One region of the Sporomusa sphaeroides DSM 2875 genome, then DNA from elsewhere that is predicted to be linked to it. Evidence: riboswitches for the same ligand, from Rfam matches in the RefSeq annotation. Region 1 holds a riboswitch; each other region holds the start of a gene.
What was found. A riboswitch is a leader RNA that binds a small molecule or an ion and turns the genes downstream of it on or off. The one in region 1 is predicted to bind cobalamin.
Positions count from the first base shown of each region.

Region 2: linked by a shared signal. The riboswitch ahead of cobT (nicotinate-nucleotide--dimethylbenzimidazole phosphoribosyltransferase) and the one ahead of SPSPH_RS12555 (hypothetical protein) in region 1 are both predicted to bind cobalamin.
Region 3: linked by a shared signal. The riboswitch ahead of SPSPH_RS03410 (TonB-dependent receptor plug domain-containing protein) and the one ahead of SPSPH_RS12555 (hypothetical protein) in region 1 are both predicted to bind cobalamin.

Region 1 is NZ_CP146991.1:2,658,227-2,663,472, reverse strand. Features, by position in the region: gene SPSPH_RS12570 (Fur family transcriptional regulator) at 1-443, shown strand, start outside; gene SPSPH_RS12565 (hypothetical protein) at 455-598, shown strand; gene SPSPH_RS12560 (LysR family transcriptional regulator) at 733-1,626, opposite strand; cobalamin riboswitch at 1,753-1,938, shown strand; gene SPSPH_RS12555 (hypothetical protein) at 2,349-3,656, shown strand; gene SPSPH_RS12550 (ABC transporter substrate-binding protein) at 3,696-5,246, shown strand, end outside.
Region 2 is NZ_CP146991.1:4,146,555-4,151,800, reverse strand. Features, by position in the region: gene SPSPH_RS19145 (DUF1538 domain-containing protein) at 1-787, opposite strand, end outside; gene SPSPH_RS19140 (ABC transporter substrate-binding protein) at 1,669-2,835, shown strand; cobalamin riboswitch at 2,995-3,180, shown strand; gene cobT (nicotinate-nucleotide--dimethylbenzimidazole phosphoribosyltransferase) at 3,303-4,349, shown strand; gene SPSPH_RS19130 (nicotinate-nucleotide--dimethylbenzimidazole phosphoribosyltransferase) at 4,342-5,246, shown strand, end outside.
Region 3 is NZ_CP146991.1:756,020-761,265, forward strand. Features, by position in the region: gene SPSPH_RS03390 (TonB-dependent receptor plug domain-containing protein) at 1-499, shown strand, start outside; gene SPSPH_RS03395 (ECF transporter S component) at 526-1,029, shown strand; gene SPSPH_RS03400 (hypothetical protein) at 1,207-1,539, shown strand; gene SPSPH_RS03405 (MerR family transcriptional regulator) at 1,703-2,542, opposite strand; cobalamin riboswitch at 2,884-3,064, shown strand; gene SPSPH_RS03410 (TonB-dependent receptor plug domain-containing protein) at 3,182-5,230, shown strand.

The DNA of each region.
Region 1 (5,246 bases):
TAAACGATATTATTGAAAAGCTCCGGACTAAAGGTTGTAAAATAACACCGCAGCGCAGGATAATAATCCAATCCTTACTTAAGCTTGATAAGTTTCCCACAGCGTTAGAGCTTTGCAATGATATCAGACAAACTAATCCCGAGATCGGCTTGGACACTGTATACCGAAATCTAGGTTTACTTGTCAATATGGGGATTGTCAATCAGATCAACTTGCATGGTAAGGATACGAAGGTCTTTGAACTGGCCCTTGGTGAACATCACCATCACCTGATTTGCCTCAACTGTGGGACGGCTAGTTGTTTGGATTATTGCCCGGTGGATGAGAAAGAATTGCAAAAGACAGTGGGATTGAGATTTGAGATCATCGGTCATTCTCTTGAACTATACGGTTACTGTCAAAAATGCAAGGCACTAACTTCATTGCCTCAACGTTTAAAGTAGGAATAACATTGATGATTCAAACTGTTACAGCGATGCAGCCAAATGCCTCGCCGACCGCTGCCGCAGTTGATGATTTGCTCAAAGAAGGCCATGAAGGTCCAAACCGGATGCATGTACATATTATGTGCATCCGGTTTGGACCTTCATTTTTATGATTCGACATAAAAAACTATGGCGGTAGGTAGAATGTAAACCATTCCACCCCAATGTTTATGCTGGTTATCGAGAAGTAGGATAATATTGATACCGCTTTGTGTTCGTAAGTGCACAAACAAAAGAGGAAGAGGGATTAAATAGGTACTGCTGTCAGATCATGCTTACTCATTATGTCAAGCCAGTCACGAACAGGCTGCCGGGTAAGACGCTTGGGATGAACCACAATATATGTCTGCCAGCGGGGCGGCAAAGGTGAGCCAGCAAAAGGAATTTCAACGACAGAATTTCTAATTAAAGCTTTTTTGACAGTAGAGCGGGTTAAGATGGCTGAACCGGTACCTTCCTCAACAAGGGAAACGATAAAAGACGGATTGCCGATGTTGGCGTGAAACCAGCGTGATCCAGGCAATAATTGAGCCATCCAATCGCTGAAAACCCCACCCCAGTTGTGAAACAGCAAATTAATTTTCCCCAGGTCTTTGACCGGCATTTCTGCCTGGCTCGCAAGCGGATCACCTGGCGGACAAACGAAAACAAAATCCTCTTCGTTACATAAAAATGTTGTAAACCGGCGAATTTTTGGTAATTGATAAACGATTGCGATATCAATGACACCATCTACCAAAGACTGCAGAATATCAGTTGAATGGCCGGCGACTGCTTTTACCGAGATACGGGGAAAGCAGCGCAGATATTCGTGATAAACCGGGAATAAGAGATTTGGCAAAGCAGAATATGTATTACCAATGACTAATCGGTCATCGAAGAAGGCTGCAGAATTTAATCGGGCTTTGCCGTTCTCGAAGTCTTCCAATATATGCTGGGCATAGGGAAGAAACATGAGACCGCTCTGCGTCAGGGACACATGCTGATTATCCCTTGTAAACAGTTTTTGTCCCAACGTTTTTTCCAGCTCAGCTATACGGGCGCTGACTGTTGACTGGACAATATTTTGTATTTCCGCCGTTTTTGAGAAGCTTTTTGTTTGTGTTAAAATTTGCATCGTTTTCAAAACTTCAATATCCATTATGTTTACCCCTTATAGACTATATTAAAAATATCGATAGCTATTATCGGTAAATTTCGTTTTACAAATAGAAACTCCTTTATTTATAATAGGATTAATTCTGCGTAGAAAATTTAGAACTTAAAAATTAAATAGGATTAAACAGGTGTCGCTATTGCGACTTAATAGAGAAACCGGTTAAACGCCGGTGCGGTCCCGCCACTGTAATGGGGAGCAAAGCCATGATTATGCCACTGGGAACAAAGATTTCTGGGAAGGTATGGCAGCGTGATGATCCAAAGCCAGGAGAACTGCCTGTATGACAATCACCGTTTAACTTGCGAGCGACAAGGAGGGGATTAAAAACGGCAGTTATATAACCCGTTTACTGATTAACAGCCCTTTCCTTTTTGATAAAGGAAAGGGCTGTTTTATTGCGCAGGTCATATTGGTAATTGATAAATGTAAGTTATTTCTCTGTACAGTGTATTTAATATATCGATAATTATTATCGACATATTTCGTTTTACAAATAGAAACTCCATTACTATAATGAGAACAGTTCTTAATTAGGTGGAAAATTTAAAACTTAAAAATCAAATAGGATTCATAGAGAAAACGATTAAACGCCGGTGCGATCCCGCCGCTGTAATGGGAGGGGAGCAAAGCTATGATCTATACCAAAGCAGTTCATACTCGTTTTGGTTCATAGAGGATACATAATAAAAGAAGGGAAGGAAAGCATGAAAAAAAAGATAATTGCGGGACTTGCATTGACGCTGTTGACCAGTTTTGGAGGGCTATCGGCGGAGGGAAATTCCTATGCCGACGTTCCCCAAAATCACTGGGTTTATGCAGAAATTGATGCATTGGTGCAGGACAAGCTGATTGTAGGCTATGATGCGGCTGTATATGACAAGAATAAAGTAGCTACCCGCTATGAAATGGCTCGGTTTTTAGCAAATGCCCTGAGTAAATATGAGCAGGCTGACACACAGCAAAAGACGAAGATTGACCGGCTGGCACAGGAATTTGCCGTAGAACTTAATACACTGGGCGTTCGGACGGCCCAAACGAAGCAATATCTCCCGCAAGAACCGGTTCAGCCGGCAAAAGAGACGAAAGCAAAGAAAACATCGGTTACAATTGACGGCGAGACCTTAATTGAAGCCATGGATGTGGACAGTGTTGAACACGCCGGCAGCGAAGCCTATAATTGGCGGCAGCGACTGCATATCAACGCCGACTTCAATGACCGGGTCAGCTATAAATCGCGCATTCAGGCCGGCGGTAAATTCGGCAGCGGCAACTCAAGCAATGAAATGCGCTTTACCCGTAGTTTTATTCAAGTAAAAGATTTTTTTGGCGTTAATCAGTTTCAGGCTGGACGCCTGCCGCTGGCTACTGGGCGTTATATGGCCATGGCGCTGCAGGGAGATGCCGACGGCTTTGCGTTGAGGCATCAGTTTGACAAGACCAGACTGGACGGCTATTGGGTGGTTCCGGAAAAAGATACGCATGTACGGGGCGTAAACCTGAATTTTGCTCCGGAAAAATCCTTTGAATACAATATAGGCTATATTGCTGCCGATACCAGCCCCAAAACCAGTACTCCGGCGGCCAATTATGTAGATGCCGGCCTTTCCTGGGAAATGAAAAAAGGTGTTACCAGCGTGCTTAACTATACAAAATCCGATGCCCCGGGCTCACCCAACGCATGGGCGGCACAATTGTCGTATAACTGGGTAAGCGGCAAACGTCAAACAGGCTTTTATACATATGAAGGTCTTGTAAACAACCGCGTACCGCATGATCAGGCCATTGCCATCATCTATCGGGATATTGAGAAGAATGCCTTGCCGGGCCATTACGGAAATTTTGGCGGTTTTGGAAAAGTTGATCAAAACGGACACAAAGGTTTTATGCTTGGCTATCAGAATATGGTGATGGACGGTATCCGTCTGTCCCTGCAGTATCAAAATCTGGAGGAAAAAACAACCGGTGATCGCGACCATCGCTATTACGGAGCCTTTGATATGTATTTTAATTAAATGGCCTGTTTGGATAACAGAAAGGAAGGGGATTGAAAAGTGAGTGACAAGAGTTATAAGAGAATCGTTGCAATAACTATGGCAATGCTTATGCTGGGCAGTGTTCTCCTGACAGGTTGCGGCGGCAGCAAAGAAGAGAAACCACAGGCAACTGCGAAAGACGAGATTGTTGTCGCTATCGGCGGCGAGAAGGCATCTGGTTTTGACCCGGTTACCGGCTGGGGCGCTCAGGGAGGAACTTTATTTCAGAGTAAGTTATTGGATGTCAGCCCGGACAACAAAATAGTCAATGATCTGGCAACCGATTATAAAGTAAGCAGTGATGGACTAACCTGGACTTTTACTATCCGTGAAGGTGTAAAGTTTCATGATGGCAAACTGCTGACTGCTAAGGATGTGGCTTTTACCTTTAATAAGACAAAGGCAGCCGCCAGTTTTGTTGATTTAACCGAGATGGATAAAGCGGAAGCCATTGATGATAAGACTGTTGTTTTCCATATGAAGCATCCGATGTCTATTTTTCCGTACCAGGTTGCAACCCTGGGAATTGTACCTGAACATTTATATGGTGACGGCAAAGCATATGCCCAACAGCCGGTTGGTTCAGGCCCGTATAAGTTTGTCCAGTGGGATAGAGGTCAGCAGCTTATTGTAGAACGCAATGATGATTATTATGGCGGTAAAGCCCCGTTTAAACGGATTGTATTCTTATTCTTAAATAATGATGCCGCTTATGCAGCGGCACAGGCCGGCAAGGTAGATGTGGTAAAAACGACGGAAGCATTGGCGGTCAAACCGATACCGGGCTATAACGTTGTAGACTGCAAGACCTTTGATTTCCGTTCTGTCTCACTGCCTGTCCAAAAGCCGGGCGGCAAAAGCGGGGAAGGTTATGAGGTCGGTAATGAGGTTACCAGCGATATTACAATCAGAAAAGCTCTGGCTATGGGCGTAAACCGAAAGCAAATCATTGACACCGTATTGAATGGGTATGGACAGCCTGTATTTACGATTTCCGATTATCTGCCATGGGAGAATACAGAGATCAAATGGAAAGACGGCGATATTGACGGTGCAAAAGTGCTGCTGGATAAAAACGGCTGGATTGATACAAATGGCGACGGAATCCGTGAAAAGAATGGTTTAAACGCGGAGTTCCATCTCGTTTATGAGGCCGGTGATTCCACTCGTGAATCGATTGCCATGGCATTCAGTGAACAGGCGAAAGCGCTGGGCATCCAGGTTATTGCCGATGGACTTGGGTCTTCCGACCGGGTCAGCCATAAGCATAAAGATGCTTTTCTCCTGGGGGGCGGCGCCTACAGCCCTGTCTATATGCTGAATGCCCTGCACAGTAGGTTTGCGGCCAAAGGTGGATGGTTTAATATTGTTGCGTATAAGAATCCTGTTGTGGACGGTTATCTGGATGCGGCAATTGGCGCGCTGGATGAGCAGACAGCTAATGAGAACTGGCGCAAAGCCCAGTGGGACGGTCAGACAGGCGGCAGCATTCAGGGAGATGCTCCGTATATTTATCTCATGAACATCAGCCACCTGTATTTTGTCCGGGACGGTCTTGATCTTGGCAAA
Region 2 (5,246 bases), 1.5 Mb from region 1:
TTAAGACTTCCTCAAATAACAGGACAAAGCCCAGATAATAGGAATCTAATAATTCGCCAAGATTATTTACGCTGGCGTTTGGTTCAAAGGCGAACCCGGAACCTGAGGCATCAAAAAACATACCCATAACTAAAACCGCTAAAACAGGACCGATGGAACATAACGAGCAAAGGCCGAAACTATCTTCTTCCGAACTTTTACCGCCTCTTACTGCAGAAATACCGGCGCCCAGGGCAAGAATAAACGGTACTGTGATCGGCCCGGTGGTTACGCCGCCGGAATCAAAGCCGACAGCCAGAAAATCGGGTGCCGTCAGTGCGGCGACAATGAACAATATCACATACGATACAATAAACATATAGGACAGTGAAAACTGGAATAGAATGCGCAGTAGTGCTAACACGAGAAACACACCTACGCCAAAAGCCACCGAACTTACCAGAACCATATCAGGCACCGCCGGTACCTGTTTGGTTAGTACCTGCAAATCCGGCTCGGCTATGGTGACAACCACACCCAGAATAAACGCGGAGCCGACGATCAGCCAGATGTTTTTTGATTTGGTTAATTCTGCGCCGATGGCTTCCCCGATAGGCATCATGGCAATGTCGGCGCCCATGGTAAAAATGCTCATGCCGATAATGAGCAGGAGGGTGCCTGTAAGAAACAGCATCAAAGACCAAAACGGCAGAGGAGATATCGTAAAATGCAAAGCAAGTACAATGGCACTGACTGGCAAGACCGATTGCGCAGCCTCTTTCAATTTTTCTAATAAGTCTGTCGTCATTAACAACTTCCTTTCCTGTTTCAACCATTTATGTGCATATCGTGATTGTGTGTTGTAAAACCCAGCCTTTAGGTAATTTACTCAATAAAATATGCATAAATTCATACAAAATATAATCCGCTCCCTTGATTAGGTAAAATCTTCGCCAACTAAAGCTACTATCCCACTAGGGCACTGACCGCATGTTTTTCCTATAGCTTCCGGCAATAGCAATGGATAAATTTCTGCCCGGCAAACTAACAACCTCCTTCAACTATAAAGTGGTATGTTTATAATAACACGGATTGGTAAAATGAGTAAAGAAGTCTCTTGGCCAAATTTACTACGTACTAGGTGGGTTATTTCACGAAAAAGATAAGCGAATTTTCGGTAAAGGGTAATGAGGAAGGACGAATAAGGGGCGTGTATTTGTGGAGAGTACAAATGGTGAAAAAAATAAAGATAATTAGTGATTGTGATGGTTCGTTATCTTGAAAAAGCCTGGGTGATGTAATATAATGTAGAACTAGAAGAAACAGGATTAAAAAAATACTATAAAAGTATATAGACAGTATACTTTTTGCCTGATTTTTCAAAAAAACAGGCAGTCTAATTTTTTCTGGTTAAGGGAGACTTAGCTTCGGATGGGCTGAAAACCCCCATCTGAAGCTAAGTTTACTTTATCCGATGACTAACTCGCTCTAAGACTCCCACCTTTCCAGGTGGGAGTAAGAGCGACTAAGTCTCTGGATAAGGGCGAACTAACCTTCAGATGGGGTTAAAACCCCACCTGAAGCTAAGTCTGCTTTATAAAAAATCGTTGCTTTTATTAGCCGGCCAAGTGCGAGCCTGGCAAAAAGCAAGCGGTTTATGGGTCAAAAAAAGGGAGGAGAAATTGGGTAATGCGTAAAACAAGTGTAAAATTAGTAGCCGTACTAACCGTTGTGCTGTTAATGGCAGGAGTTATGGCAGGCTGCGGCGGGACCGCTTCCAATGACATCAAAATTGGTGTTCTAAATGAAATGACTGGCGGTAACGCAACCATGGGTACTTCTTCTGCTAATGGTGCCAGAATGGCTATTAAAGAAGCCAATGCCAAAGGCGGAGTGCTTGGCAAACAAATAACCGCCGTTGTTGCCGATAATAAGAGTGAACCTTCTGAAGCCGCCAACGCTATGACCAAACTGGCAACTCAGGACAAGGTAGTCGCCATCACAGGTATGTTTGCCAGTTCGAACGCCATTGCTGCCTCCAGTGTAGCTGAAGCAACCAAAGTTCCGCTTTTAGCAGTAGGGGCAACCAATCCGAAAGTAACGGTGGATGAAAAAACCAATAAGGTAAAAGACTATACTTTCCGCGTCTGCTTTATTGATCCGTTCCAGGGGACGGTAGGAGCTAATTTTGTCCTCAATAGCTTAAACCTTAAAAAGGCCGCTATCTTAGTGGATAATAGCAGTGATTACAGCAAAGGACTGTCCACCTTCTTTGAAGAGGCCTTTACTAAAGGCGGCGGCGTGGTTTTGTCCAAAGAAGCCTATTTGCAAAAGGACCAGGATTTCAAGACTATTTTAACCAAAATAAAAGCCCTTAATCCTGAAGTGCTGTATGTGCCCGGATATTATGAGGAAGTAGGCAAAATTGTAAAACAAGCGCGCGAATTGGGCATTACTGTTCCCATTATCGGCGGTGATGGCTGGGATTCGCCTAAACTAATAGAAATTGGCACAGCCGCCGCGTTAAATAACACCTACTTTACCAACCACTACTCGGTGGATAACACCAGTCCCACCTCACAAGCTTTTGTTGAAGCTTACAAAAAAGAGTATGGATTAGTGCCGGATGCATTGGCTGTTTTGGGTTATGATGCCGCCAATCTGCTGATTGACGCCATCAAACGCGCTAACAGTGTGGAGCCGGCTAAGATCCGTGAGGCGCTTGCCGCCACCAAAGATTTTGCTGCTATCACTGGTGCGACGACCTTAAATGCCACCCATGATGCAGAGAAAAATGCCGTTATTATTGAAATGAAAGATGGCAAGCAAGTCTTTAAAGACACCATTAAGCCGTAGCCAGGTTCTGCGGATAATCATGCTTTCAGAAAACAGGCCGGGAATATTCCCGGCCTGTTCATATTGACGGTATTTACAGGACTCTGTTATAATTAAGGAAATTTTGCATAATACGGTTAAGGTGCCGCCGGCTAGTATCTTGTGTCACTTAAAATTTGAGATTAGATGGTGACACAAGGTACTACTACCGGGGGAGAATAGGGAAGTCTGAGTATGGCCACACCATACATAAGCGCGGGCCCGCCACTGTACCGGAGGAGAGCTTACACAGGCCACTCGTCAAGGGGAAGGCGTAAGTATTGATGAACCGGGAGCCAGGAGACCTGCCTTACACCGTTTTACATCCTTCATGGAAAAGAAGGCTTTTTTGGGATTGCCCAAAAGAGCCTTTTATTTTTGCCCCCTGTTTTTTGCCTAAGGTTTGGCGCAAGCCGTGTTTTCTTTACTTAACATAATGGGAGGTTGCTATGAGTTTACTGCAAGATACCTTAGTGAAAATTACTGCCCCGGATACTGTGATTATTCAGCAGGTACAGGATAAGCTGGATAGTCTGATCAAGCCGGCAGGCAGCCTTGGCCGGTTGGGAGACATGGTCAGACAGTATGCAGGCATCACCGGTGAGACCGAGCCGCGCCTGCCCCGCAGCTGCATGGTGGTAACATCTGCAGATCATGGAGTTGCCCGGCAGGGTATCAGTGCCTATCCGGTGGAAACTACTATGCATATGACGGCCAATTATCTTATCGCCAAAGGGGGCAGTGCCAACGCTTTTGCCAATTTCAGCGGTTCTGACCTGGTGGTGGTGGATGTTGGGGTGGCAGGTGACTTATCCTATGTTCCCGGACTGTGGCACCGGAAGATTGCTTATGGGACTCAGGATTTTACCCAAGGGCCGGCCATGAGCCGGGAGCAGGCTGTACAGGCAATCGAAACCGGGATTGAGATTGTCAACAGTAAGGTGAGTGAAGGCTACAATTGTTTTAGCCTGGGGGAAATGGGCATTGGCAATACGACGGCCAGTGCTGCCATTGTCGGTGCGTTTACCGGCCTGGAGCCGGACAAGATTACCGGGCGGGGGACCGGCATATCGGACAGCCGCATGCAGGTAAAACTTGCCATTGTCCGCCAGGCGTTGGCGGTTAATAAACCGGATGCCAAAGACGGGCTTGATGTATTGGCCAAGGTTGGCGGGTTTGAGATCGGAGCCCTTGCCGGGGTTGTTCTTGGTGCTGCCGCTAATCGCTGTGCTGTCATAATTGACGGCCTTAATACCACGGCGGCGGCTTTGATTGCCCATGCCATCCAGCCTGTAAGCAAAGAATACCTGTTTGCGTCCCATTTATCCGGTGAACCGGCCCATATCATTGCCTTGCGCTGTCTGGGGCGGGAAGCGTTTGTCGACATGGGGGTCCGGCTGGGAGAAGGCATCGGCGCTTCAGTCGCCATTGACATGTTGAAGGCAGCCGTTACCTTGCTTGATAACAGTAACCGGGGAGGGCAGGCTCATGTTTAACGATATTCTGGCAACCATCAAACCCTTGGATGAGCAGGCGATGGAGCGCTGTCAACTGCGATTGGATAACCTCACCAAGCCGCTTAACAGTTTACATTCTTTTGAACATATTGCCCGGCAGCTGGCTGGGGTTACAGGCCATCCCCGTCCCCGCAATCTGGAAAAAAGCATTATCATTATGGCTGCCGACAGCGAAGCCGCCCTGGCAGCCAGAGGCAGATATGAGCAAACACCAACCGTCCAAAAGATTAATAATTTTTGCCAGGGCCGGTCTGTGATTAACAGCTTTGCCGAACATGCGCAGGCCAAGCTGGTCCTGGTGGATATCGGCGTTGCCGCCGGGCTGCCGCCATACGCGCAAGTCCGGCATGAAAAAATTGCTTATGGTACGGCAAATATGCTGCAAGGTCCGGCATTAACCAGAACGCAAACAATACAGGCCGTCAAGGTGGGAATCCAAACGGCTTCAGAGGCCATCGCCAGCGGTGTGCAGGTAATCGGACTGGGTGAAATGGGCATAGCCGGCACAATTTCCGGTTTGGCGGTTGCCTCCTGCTATAGTGAACAGCCGCTGGAAAACCTCACCGGCCGTGAGCGGGTGATTATCCGGCGGTCCTGGGTGGTAAATGAGCCTGATAAACAGGATCCTCTGGATGTATTGACAAAAGTAGGCAGTTTGTCAATGGCAGGCCTGGTGGGAGTAATTATTGGGGCGGCTGCCGGGCGGGCCGCCGTAGTGCTGGATGGCCTTGTCACCAGTGCAGCCGCCCTGCTTGCCGTACAAATGGCGCCGGCGGTGAAAGCCTATCTGATTGGTTCGCATTTTGCCGCCGAGCCGGGACATAGGGAAGTTCTCGGTTTGCTGGGACTTCCGGCCTATCTGAAGCTGGACATGAA
Region 3 (5,246 bases), 1.9 Mb from region 1:
CCAGGCAACCGGCAAGCTGACCTTCTTTTCCAGCAAGGTCAGGGATATGATTGACGAGGCGTGGGTCAGCGCCGCCCATATTGAGTATCAGAATATCGGCAGGGCCAGCCTGCGCGGGCTGGAAGGCGAAATCACTTGTCCGCTCACTGACAGGCTGAGCTGGTCGGGAAACTATACTTATCTGGACGCCGGCAATGATCTGACCGGCACCCGGTTGTTCAACCGGGCGCGCCACAAGGTATCCTCCCGTTTTTCCTACCGGCCGGCGCCGGATTTAAGTGCCAGCATCTGGGTAGATGCTTACCGGGATTATTTGTTTCAGCAAAGCTCGGGCAGCGGGGTGAATAAATCGTTTGCTGTTTGGAATATGAATGTTACAAAAAAAATTAACGAGAACCAAACGATAGCGGTGGGGGTGGAGAACCTTTTCAATCATCAGGATGAGGAGCTTTCACTGCCGGGTACCTTTGTCCATATGAATGTCAGGTTTACCCTGTGACCGGCTGGCGAGGAAAGGAGCGACATATGATTGCCAGGGGGTCTTTGCTGCTGGCGCTTATGATCCTGCTGCAGTCGCTGCGGCTGCTGGTGCCGGTGCCGCCCTTTGTATCCATGTTTGTCATCGGCAGTGCGGTTAATGCCTGCCTATTGCTAGCTGCCGAGACCGCCGGGCTGAGAGCCGGATTCATTATCGCCTGTCTGGCGCCGGTTGTCGCCTATTTTCAGCAGGCCTTGCCTCTGCCGGTCTTTATTTTGCCGGTGGCTGTCACTAATATTGTTTATATTCTGCTATATGAAGCCGGCCGGAAACACCATTTGTGGCTGGCAGTACTGCTGGCGTCTGTGGGGCGGATGGCTGCTTTATATTTTTCTGCCACCTGGATTTTCAGTTTTATTTCCCTGCCGGCCGGACAGGCCTTTTTTCTCAAGACTGCAATGAGCTGGCCGCAGTTGGTTACCGGTCTTGCCGGAGGTGTTCTGTGTCATTGGCTGTATAAACGCCTGCCAGCAGCCGGTAAAGTAAGATAAAACAATTAGTGGGACAAGGGACAGGTCCCTTGTCCCACTTCAACTATATCATGTGAGATATGGAGACTGTGTTTATGTATTTGTTGTGAAACAACGACTTTTAAAGAATAGCTTGACTATATGACCGCTATATAGAGTAAAGTAGACAGAAAAGCTATATTTTAAGGGGTGAAAATAATGAATACGGAAAGAAAGCATCCTAAGTATCAAATTCCTAATGAACCGCATGCCAAGCATCGTTATGAAAGTGCACTAAAGCATGTTCAACTGGCGCGAGAAGCCGGGAAAAATTCGGAAGAAATTCATGAGATTTTTCGCAAAGTAATGAATTTCGACTCTAAAAATATCGAAAACATTTCTCAAGATGAGGCACACAAAAAATACCGCACCGCAGTGATTCATGCCCGGAAGGCGTTAGAAAATGGCAAAAATCCTGAAGAAGCTCATGAAATTTACCGGAATATTCTCTCGGGAAATACGGCAGGAAAATGTCATCACAAAGTTGATTAACTGGTGGTAAGCTTATGCCAGGCTATGAAAGCTATGAGTCCGGGAAGGTTTAGGCAATGATGATCCAGTTCAAGGAGCATGAAATGCCTGAGTATACCCTAAATGATGGAAAAGGCGGAATTGAGCTTAGTTAAAGAAACTGAGCCCAATTCCGCCTTTTGTTTTAGCAGGTGGTGTACTCCACCTGAAAAGAGATTTGATTGATATATGTTTTTGTATCAGTAGTAAGCCAGTGGTTTTTCAGCGGGAAAACATATACATTACTGACAATCTGCAAGGCATTGCGTTGCACAAAATCGAGGATTTCCTTATATACGGAAGCTACTTGTTGGTAATAAGTTCCTTGGAAGCGTATGGTGAGATATAATCCCTCCGGACGGATAAAGCAGTGCTTCTTAGGAATGGAATGAGAAACAGGCGTAAAATATTGTATTGTTTTATTAAATTTTTCTGCAAAAAAATCATCTTTATCTATGATCCAGCCGGTAGTAAATTCCTTGAAGTGTTTTTTGGAGAAGGCGGTTTGATTATGTTTGGACAGAAGCCTGAACCGTTCCCGCAAAGACATGGTTTCGGTTAAAGGTTCACTGACAAATAGAATTTTTTCTTTTTGAAAGTTTACTTGAATTTGATTGAACCGGGTTTTGCGTATTTTTTCTATTGTTTGTAAAGACAAATGTAAGCTCTTTTTAATGTTTAGCGTATCTTCTATAATTTTATCACATTCTTTTTCTTTCGCCAGTAATATCTGTTCGAAATTATCAACATTGCGATCTTGCAGATAATTCTTTATGCCCTGAATGGAAATATTTAATTTCCTCATATTTAGAATAATTTCCAGCAAGAGATATTGAGAAACCGAGTAATAGCGATAGCCGTTTTCGCTGACATAGGCTGGAACTAATAGTCCGTGTTTGTCGTAATAAAGCAAGGTTTGCTTGGGAATAGCATAGAGAGAGGCCAATTCACCGGCGGTAATATAGTTTTCTTTGTTAATTGTCATATGTTGTATTCTCCTACGCTTATTACATATAGGAATCCAGGTGCATAAAACAATGGTTGAACCTAAAACCTTCTTTTATCCCCATTATTAATGATGAATTGGGTTTGTGTCAAGAAAGGTTAGTTTTTATTTAGGATAAAAGCTAGCTCCTCTTATGTCGGGATAACAAAAGTGGTCAGGCCTGGGAAAAAAGACTTGACTATATGACCGGTATATAGTTTACCCTTATAATCCAGAGTAAATTTTGACATATATCTTCTAAAAACGACGATTTTTGATAATGTTTGCTAAAATGGTGAAGTGAAGTTGTATATTGAGTTAAGTGTTCTTCTCTGATGTGAATTGAATATTGCTAGACAGGTGCCCTGTAAAGGGCTTAATAGGGAAGTCCGGTGCAAGACCGGCGCGGTCCCGCCACTGTAATGGGGAGCAAACCAAAATACCACTGGGATGAGAGTCCTGGGAAGGTTTGGGAGAGCTATGATCCAGAGCCAGGAGAACTGCCTGTCTAAAGATCGCCGTTTTACCCACGAGTGATGGGGAGGAGATTACAGTTACACTAGCTTATTTGGAATATATTCCAGGTGAGTTTTGTTGTTTTGCTGAATTTGCTCCTGGTTCTAGACCAGGAGTTTTTATTTGGCTGTTGCTGTAGAATCCTCCCGGCTGTCATGGCCGGGAGTTTTTTATTTTATTATGAAAGGAAGAATGAGGATGAAAAAGAAAAGCGTTCTGAAAAAGCGTATGTTAGTCACGGCCATCATTACCGGCTTATGCTGTGGGGGAGGGCCGGCAGCTTTGGCTGCCGGTGCAGTGGAGGATTTTACCCTTGATTCGATAATTGTAACGGCTACCCGTTCTGAAAAACCTGATGTTGAGGTTCCGGCTTCTACTACCATTTTGACGAATCAAGATTTAAAAAATACCGGTGCTGAGAATATACAAATGGCTTTGCAAAAAATTTCCGGTTTTTCCTACAGTACTTATGGACCTAACGGAAATCCTTATTCTACTATGTCCAATCCAATTATTATCCGCGGCGTAAGTAATGGCACATTGGTCTTAGTAAATGGAGTCCCGATTAATATGTCCGGCAGCTACTATCTGGATTCCATTCCGGTGGAAAATGTTGAACGGGTGGAAATTGTAAAAGGTGGTGGCGCGGTTTTATATGGCAGTGAAGCCATGGGCGGCGTTATCAATATTATTATGAAAAAGCAATTTGATAATACGATATCGACAGGTTTTGGCAATTATGGCCAGCAAAATCACAATGCAACCTTTAATATGGGAAAATTGAATCTGAGCTACAGTAAGACAAGATGGGGCAGTTTGGATAAAATTCAAATTACTAACAGTGCTGCAGGGGACAGAACGACTACCTTTAGGGGTTCTGATAAAGACAGTGTATCAGTAGAATATAATTTTAATGATAAGTTATCGCTTTCGTATAACTATATGGACAATGAAAATGGATATCAGACCTGGTTTGGCGATAACTGGAAGAAATTATTGGATGCGCAAGCAGGCGATTTACAAAATGATAAAACCTATACAAACAAGTATAATATAGCACAGCTTAGATATAGTGATGAAAATCTAAAAGCCAGTTTGTATTATAATCACAATAAGCCTACTTCAAGAGGGTTTGCTAATTATAATAGTTCTGGAAAACTGAGTCCCGCGCCTGATAAAGTCGATCAAAAGGATAGAACTTACGGGATTGACGCCCAGAAACATTGGCAGATAAATGACAGGGTCAATACTATTTTTGGATTTACATATAAAAATGAATATTTTAATCAGATTAAACACATCGTTGGGACTAAAACAGAGCAGGAAAGAAAGGTTTATGGTATTTACGGACAATGGGAACAAAAACTCAGTGATGCGAACTCTTTCATCTTAAGTGCCCGTGAAACCTGGACTGCCGGTGCTGCCCAAGATGCAAATTACAACAATTTCAGCACATCCGGACAATTTATTCACAAATTAGGTGAAAAGGATAATATATACGCCAGTATTGGCCAGTCGTTTATTTTGCCTACCTTTAAGCAAATATACGGCAGCGCCTACAATCTGTTGCCGGCACCGGAATTAAAGCCGCAAACCGGTGTTAATTATGAGCTCGGCTGGAAGAAGATAGATGGTGGTCATAGGTGGAAGGCGGCGGTGTATCATATTGATATTACCGATAATATTACTGCGACCTGGGACTCGACAACAGGAATATCAAAATATACGAATGAAGATTTTAAGAACACCGGCGTTGAGTTAACCTGTGATATAAGCGGGGAAAATAGCTGGTCATATAGCTGGGGGATTAATTATGGCAATCCTCAAACAAAAGCTAAAGGCAATGATCCGAGAGTGAAAAAATACTGGGACAGACAATATGGACGTCTGCAATTGACAGGAGGAGTAACTTATCAAAAGGATAAATGGAGTACAAGCTTGAATGGAACTTATTTAACAGAACGTGTTGCCGCAACAGCTACTGCGCATTCTCAAAAAATGAAGCCATATTTACTGACTAGCTTGAGCACCACTTACAAAATGGATGAAAACAATGAAGCTTCTTTGACTGTAGACAATCTGTTGGATAGAAACGATATTGTAAACCACACGGGAACGAATTATTATGCAACCCCATTAAATTTCTTACTAACTTTTAAACATAAATATTAAATTTAAAAGCAAATAG